DNA from 3 places in the Streptomyces sp. NPDC059224 genome. Region 3 is predicted to be linked to each of the others. Evidence: riboswitches for the same ligand, from Rfam matches in the RefSeq annotation. Region 3 holds a riboswitch; each other region holds the start of a gene.
What was found. Region 3 has a riboswitch for cyclic di-AMP ahead of ACFXI4_RS21010 (M23 family metallopeptidase). Riboswitches for the same ligand answer to the same signal wherever they lie in the genome.
Positions count from the first base shown of each region.

Region 1: another riboswitch for cyclic di-AMP. It lies ahead of ACFXI4_RS10735 (NlpC/P60 family protein); the one in region 3 lies ahead of ACFXI4_RS21010 (M23 family metallopeptidase).
Region 2: another riboswitch for cyclic di-AMP. It lies ahead of ACFXI4_RS09435 (C40 family peptidase); the one in region 3 lies ahead of ACFXI4_RS21010 (M23 family metallopeptidase).

Region 1 covers NZ_JBHZAN010000008.1:130,364-132,608, reverse strand. The annotation lists gene ACFXI4_RS10735 (NlpC/P60 family protein) at 100-1,263, opposite strand; cyclic di-AMP (ydaO/yuaA leader) riboswitch at 1,272-1,444, opposite strand; gene pcrA (DNA helicase PcrA) at 1,767-2,245, shown strand, end outside.
Region 2 covers NZ_JBHZAN010000007.1:113,872-116,116, forward strand. The annotation lists gene ACFXI4_RS09435 (C40 family peptidase) at 1-1,238, opposite strand, end outside; cyclic di-AMP (ydaO/yuaA leader) riboswitch at 1,247-1,421, opposite strand; gene ACFXI4_RS09440 (DUF1996 domain-containing protein) at 1,766-2,245, shown strand, end outside.
Region 3 covers NZ_JBHZAN010000018.1:69,309-71,553, reverse strand. The annotation lists gene ACFXI4_RS21015 (M16 family metallopeptidase) at 1-783, shown strand, start outside; cyclic di-AMP (ydaO/yuaA leader) riboswitch at 976-1,139, shown strand; gene ACFXI4_RS21010 (M23 family metallopeptidase) at 1,152-1,907, shown strand; gene ACFXI4_RS21005 (GntR family transcriptional regulator) at 2,119-2,245, shown strand, end outside.

The DNA.
Region 1 (2,245 bases), on a different contig from region 3:
CCGCACCAGCACCCGCCCCGGCCGCTCCGGCCAGGGCGTGCCCGCCGCCAGCATCGCCGCGCCCGTCATCCCCAGCGAAATGCGCGCGGCCCGCGCCCGTCAGGCCGGCCGTACCACGCTGTGGATGATCGACTCGCCGCCGTAGTAGATCGACTCCTCCCGGACGTAGGCGCCGGGCTTGGGGGCGTGGATCATCATGCCGTTGCCGATGTAGACGCCGACATGGCTGACGTCGTCGTAGAAGAAGACCAAATCGCCGGGGAGGGCGTCGGCGAGGGGGACGGTGGTGCCGGCGTTCACCTGGTCGTACGTGGTGCGCGGCAGCGAGACGCCCGCGGCCTTCCAGGCGGCCTGGGAGAGGCCCGAGCAGTCGTAGGATCCGGGGCCGGTGGCACCCCAGACGTACGGTTTGCCGATCTGCGCGCGGGCGAAGGCGATCGCCTTGGCGGCCTTCGTCCCGTAGGAGGAGCCGGAGGCGGAATCGGAGGCGGAGCCGGAGGACGAGGAGGAGCCGCCGGAGGAGGACGTCGACGACGAACCCCGCTGCTGCGCGGCTTGCGCCTGCTGCTTCGCGAGTTCCGCCGCCTTGCGGGCCGCCTCGGCCTGCTGCTTCTTCTCGATCTCGGCCAGCCGCGCCTTCTCCTGGGCCGTCAGCTGCGACAGCAGCTCCCGCGCGGACGCCAGCTTCGTCTGGACGGTGCTCTTGGCGGTCCTGAGGTCGTCCTGGGTCTCGGTGAGCGTCTCCAGGCTCCTGGCGGCCTCCTGCCGCTTCGCCATGGTCGCGGACTGCTGGGTGGCGTAGTCGTCCACCGCGCCCTTCTGCCGCGAGGTCAGCCGGTTCATCAGCTGCGTCTGGTCGAAGTAGTCCTGCGGACTGTCCGCGAGCAGGAAGGTCGAGGTGTCGGGAGCGGCTGCCCCGGTCCGGTACTGGGCCGCGGCGAAGGAACCCAGCTCCTCACGCGCCTTGTTGAGCCGGTCCGTGCGTTCGGCCACGTCGTCGAGCAGGGTGTCGACCTGCTTGCGCTGCTTGCCGGTCCTCTCCTTGGCCGCGTTGTACTTCTCGGTCGCCGACTCCGCCTGCCGGTACAGGGCGTCGACCTTCTTCTCGACCTCCTCCAGGCTGGGCTTGCCGTCCTCGTGAGGTGCGGCGTTGGCCGTCTGGGAGAGCAGCGCCACGGAGGTGAGGGCGGCGGTGGCCAGGGCGGGGGTGCGTATGCCTGCTACGCGCGTTGCGGACGGACGCGACTTGCGGTGCGACGCCAACGGGGGCGACTCCTTCCGTGCTCCGCCTACCGAGTTAGCTGTCGGGTTCGGGCGGGTGGTTCGGAAGGGTTGCCCTACGGTCCGTTCCCCGCGAGGGGGTCGGGCCCGATTCACCCCGAGGTCGGTGTGGGTCCCCGGCTCCGGATGCGCGGCGGCACCCCGGACTCGGCGGAGGCCGTACGGCCCGGCGACGTTCGCCGGTGGGGGTCGTACGGCCTGCCCGGCACGCTAACCAACTCGTGTGCTCTGTGTGAAGGTTGATGTGCGATATGCCCGATACATTTTCGTGACCTTGGTGGTGCGGGCCGATGGGATCGGCTCATCGGTGTGGATATGGGGCGACTTGTCCGGAGCGGTGGAATGGTCCGCGCCCCGACGGGCGGACGCGCGCCTGCTCACGGTGCGTGATCGCTGACCGTGAGGGGCTGGTTCTGGTGGGTGACGGGGGCGAGTTTCCGGGGCGGGGACCGGTTGTCGGTGGGGCGCCCTAGACTCGGAGAGCGATGAGCAGCCTCTTTGACGACAGCTTCCTGGCGAGCCTCCAGCCCCCGCACGGCCGCGAGGAGGAACCCCCGCCGCCGCCCGAGGACGAGCACGTACCGGAACCGATTCCGGACGATCTGTTCGGCGGGCAGTTCGACGCGCCCCCGGACCGGGACGCCTACTACCGCGACGGCGCCGCCCGCCCGGCCCCGGACCCGGCCGCGCTCCTGGAAGGGCTGAACGAGAACCAGCGCGCCGCCGTCGTGCACGCCGGCTCCCCGCTGCTGATCGTGGCCGGCGCCGGTTCCGGCAAGACGCGCGTGCTCACCCACCGCATCGCGCACCTGCTCGGCGCGCGCCAGGTGCACCCGGGCCAGATCCTCGCGATCACCTTCACCAACAAGGCCGCGGGCGAGATGAAGGAGCGCGTCGAACACCTCGTCGGCCCGCGCGCGAACGCGATGTGGGTGATGACCTTCCACAGCGCCTGTGTGCGGAT
Region 2 (2,245 bases), on a different contig from region 3:
GCCGCCGCGTCCGGGGCCGACGCGGCGTACGCGGCGGCGGGATAGGCGGCCTCCGCGGTGGCCGCCGGCGTGCTGAGGTAGGCGGCGGCCGCGTCCTGCGCGACGCCCGGGAAGAAACCGTTGTCCATCGGGCCCGGGACGGGCGCAGGCGTCTGGAAGGCGCCCGTGTCGGCGGGGTACGCGGCCTGGAAGGCGTCCGTGTGCGCGGGGGGCACGGAGGGAAACCCGCCGGTGTCGTCCGGCATCCGGAACGTGCCCGTGGCGCCCGGCGTCATGACCCGGAAGGAGCCGGTGTCGCCCGCGCCCGCGGCCGGCATCGCACCCGTCTCCCCGCCCGTCACGGGCGGGAAGCCGTCGGTGGCGCCCGGGGTCATCACGCGGGAGCCGTCCGTGTTCGCCGGGAACCGGGACTGGACGGCGCCCGGGGTCATGATCCGGAAGGTGCCTGTGTCCGTCGCGGACACCACCGGGATGCCACCCGTCGTCTCCGTCACGGTCGGGGCCCGCGAGGAGCCGGTGTCGCCGTACCGCTCCGGCATGCCGGCGGGGGCCGACCACTGCTGCGCGGGGGCCTGGGCCTCGGGCGCCGGCCAGGGGGCCTGAGCCGCCTGCGGTGCCGGTGCCGGTGCCGGGACGGGAGCGGCCGGTTCGGGCGCCGCGATCGCGCGCTGTCCGGTGCGCTGGGACAGCAGCTCGCGCGCCTTGGCGATCTTCAGCTGGTACTTGGTCTTGGACGCGCCCGGCGTGGCCCGCTGCGGCGCGGCGGCGGGCAGCGCCTTGGGCGAGCTGGACGGTCCCGGGGGCAGTGCCGCGGGGGATCCGGCCGTCAGTTCCAGCGGGCGCCCCGCCGGTTCGCGGACGACCTCGATGTCGCTGTTCGCGGACGGCCCCGCGGTCAGCTCGGGCCGGGCCGCGCCGGTGCCCTCCAGCTGGCCGAGCAGGTCGGCCGCCATGGCGCTGACGGGGCGTCGCGGGCCGGGACGGGCGGGCTGCCGGTCGGAGGGCAGCGCCGCCGGGACACTCGGCCCCAGCCGCGAGCGCGCTCCGTCGAACCACTCGCGGGCGATGCTGTCGAGGCCCGGGTCGTCACGCCGGGGCCGCTTGAACAGCGGGACACCGCGGGACCGCGAGCCCCCGTTCATCGCGCGTGTGGCGTTGTAGTTCCCGGTGGCGTTCTCGGCCTGGTCGTAGAGGCTGTCGATCCGCTGTCGAACCTCGTCACGGCTCTCGGGCGCCATGGGGGTCGTGCTCCTTCCGTACTCCGCCGACCGGGTTAGCTGTCGGGTTCGGGCGGGTCGATCCGGAAGGCATGCCCTACGGCCGTCGCCCCTCAGGGCAGTTGGCCGATTCACCCCAGTGGTTCGGTTGGGTCCCCGGCTCCGGGAGGCCCCGTTGGGCACCGGATTGGGCGGAGGCCGCGCGGCCCGACGGGATTCGCCGGGGGGAGCCGAGCGGCTTGCCCGTCAACTTAGCCAACTTGTGTCACTCGTGTGAAGGTTGAAGTGGCTAATGTCCGATACGTAATTGTGATGTTCGTCGTAGCGTTCGAGGTGCCGGAGCGGTGTCGTGGGCGACCGGACGGCTGCTTCCTATGAGATCGCCGTGAATTCGTGGGGCCGTTGAACACGGCGGCGCCGGGCCGCGTACAGGGCGGGGGATTTCCATGTCCGGCCCGACCACGACACGCAGGGGAACGACCTTGAGACCCAACAGGCGCAGACGCCCGACCGGCGCACAACGAGCGACCTTCGCAGCGGTCGCCCTCATGCTCGGCGGCGCAACACTGGTCGCGGTGAACGTCTACGCCTCGGCCACCGAAGGCGGTTCGGACCAGCAGGCCGGGCAGACCGCCCAGGTGCTGTCCGCGCCGACCGTCTACTGCCCCGACGCCGGCAGCCGTCTGACGGACGTGCCCGACGCGGCCCGGGCCGACGTCGACGGTGAACTCGCGCAGCTGGACCAGCAGATCGCGGCCGCCTACCAGCAGCTCAAGGAGTCGGCGGCGGCGATCCGGCAGAACCCCTCTCTCGCCGACCAGACGATTCTGGGTCCGCTGAAGGAGAAGCGGTCCGAATCCCTCCAGCGCATCGCCGACGCCATCGGCCGGGAGGGCGACCGCCCCGAGGGCCTCGACGACCTCGCCCCCTGCACCCTGCGCTCCTCGGACCAGGGCGGCGGCCAGTCGGCGTCGCCGCAGGACGGCGCCACACCGGGTCAGAGCGCGAGCGCCGGTGCCGGCGCCGGG
Region 3 (2,245 bases):
CATGTGCGGCCCGCCACCGCCACCGCGGTCGTCGTCGGCGACCTGACCGGCATCGACCTGGACGAACTGCTCGGCGAGACCCTGGGCGCCTGGCGCGGCACGGCCGCCCAGCCCCGGCCGGTGCCCCCGGTCACCGCGGACGACACCGGCCGTGTCGTCATCGTGGACCGCCCCGGGGCCGTCCAGACGCAGCTGCTCATCGGCCGCGTCGGCGCCGACCGGCACGACCGCGTCTGGCCCGCCCAGGTGCTCGGCACCTACTGCCTGGGCGGCACCCTCACCTCCCGCCTGGACCGCGTCCTGCGCGAGGAGAAGGGCTACACCTACGGCGTCCGTGCCTTCGGGCAGGTGCTGCGCTCCGCCCCCGACGGCAGCGGCGCCTCGATGCTCGCCATCAGCGGCTCCGTGGACACCCCGAACACCGGCCCGGCGCTCCAGGACCTGTGGACGGTGCTGCGCACCCTCGCCTCCGGGGGCCTCACGGACGCCGAGCGTGACGTCGCCGTGCAGAACCTGGTCGGCGTGGCGCCGCTCAAGTACGAGACGGCGGCGGCCGTCGCCGGCACCCTGGCCGACCAGGTCGAGCAGCATCTGCCGGACGACTTCCAGGCCACCCTCTACCGGCAACTGGCCGCCACCGGCACCGTGGAGGCCACCGCGGCGGTCGTGAGCGCCTTCCCGGTCGACCACCTGGTGACGGTCCTGGTCGGCGACGCGGCGCAGATCAAGGAGCCCGTCGAGGCCCTCGGCATCGGCGAAGTGACGGTCGTCGCCGCGGAGTAGCGGGACGCGTGCGCCCGGAGCCCTGGTGACCCTCGGGTCACCGGGGCTCTGAAATGTCCGAATTGGGGCGGAGGTTGCCTGTCTGCCCTGTGGGATGCGCGACAAAAACCGCGATCCGTTTGAGGATTGCGAGGACGCCCTCATAGGTTCTTCCGGACTGTCCGCCAGGCACCGAGCCGCGCCCGCGGCACCGGACAGTCATCGCCGAGTCCCCGTACGGCGCGAGCCAGGGGAGCCGGGGACCCATGCAGTCCCTGGGGTGAATCGGACGCCCGCGCGAGCCGCGAGGGCGCCCGTAGGAGACCTTCCTGCTCCGAACCCGTCAGCTAACCCGGTAGGCGAGAGGGAAGGAAAGGACCAGCCTCTACATGGCGTTCATGTGCGCCTCCGGGAAGCACCGTCGTCCCGGCCGGGTGAAGCGCACCACCGCGCAGGCCGCCGGTATCGCGGCCCTCACCACCACAGGTGTCATCGGCACCGTCTCGGCAGCCCCGGCGCTCGCCGCGGAGAACTCGGTCGAGCAGACCGGCCTCACTCCGGTGATCACGGTCAGCGACTCGGTCGCCGAGCAGATCGACGCCCAGGCCGCCGCGCAGACGGCGGCCGCCGAGCGCAAGGCGGCCGAGGAGGCCGCGCGCAAGAAGGCGGCGGCCAAGGCCAAGAAGGAGCGCGAGGCCGAGGTGCGTGCCGCGCGGGAGGCCGAGCGCAAGCGTCTCAACGCCTTCGTCGCGCCGATCTCCGACTCGTACGTCTCCACCGGCTACCGGACCGGCGGCTCCCTGTGGTCCTCCGGCGCCCACACCGGCATCGACTTCCACGCCGCCACCGGCACGGTGGTGCACGCGGTCGGTACCGGCACGGTCGTCTCCACCGGATGGGGCGGCTCGTACGGCAACCAGATCGTCATCAAGATGGCCGACGGCATGTACACCCAGTACGGCCACCTGTCGTCGATAGGAGTCTCGGTGGGGCAGAAGGTCACCCCGGGCGAGCGGATCGGCCTCTCCGGCGCGACCGGCAACGTGACCGGCCCGCACCTCCACTTCGAGGCCCGCACGACCCCGGAGTACGGCTCGGACGTCGACCCGGTCTCCTACCTCCGCAAGCACGGTGTCGACGTCTGACCCGAACGCGGCGACGACCGTGTGACGTCACGCGGCGAGTGTGCCGAAGCCCCGGCTCCCGAGCCGGGGCTTTCGTCGTTTTCGTGAACCCGATGTCCAAAAAATATGCATGGATTCAGGGCCGCCGTCGGAAATTCCCGCTCATTGCAATAGAGTCACGGAACGGACGCCACTCGGCGGCGTTTCACGGGGATTAAGGCGGAGGTCGGACATGCGTATTCCGGCGCACTCGGTATGCACGGCGATCCGGGACGACATCGTCGCGGGTGTCTACGAGCGCGGCAGCCGGCTCACCGAGGAACTCCTGGCCCGCCGCTACGGTGTCTCGCGCGTCCCCG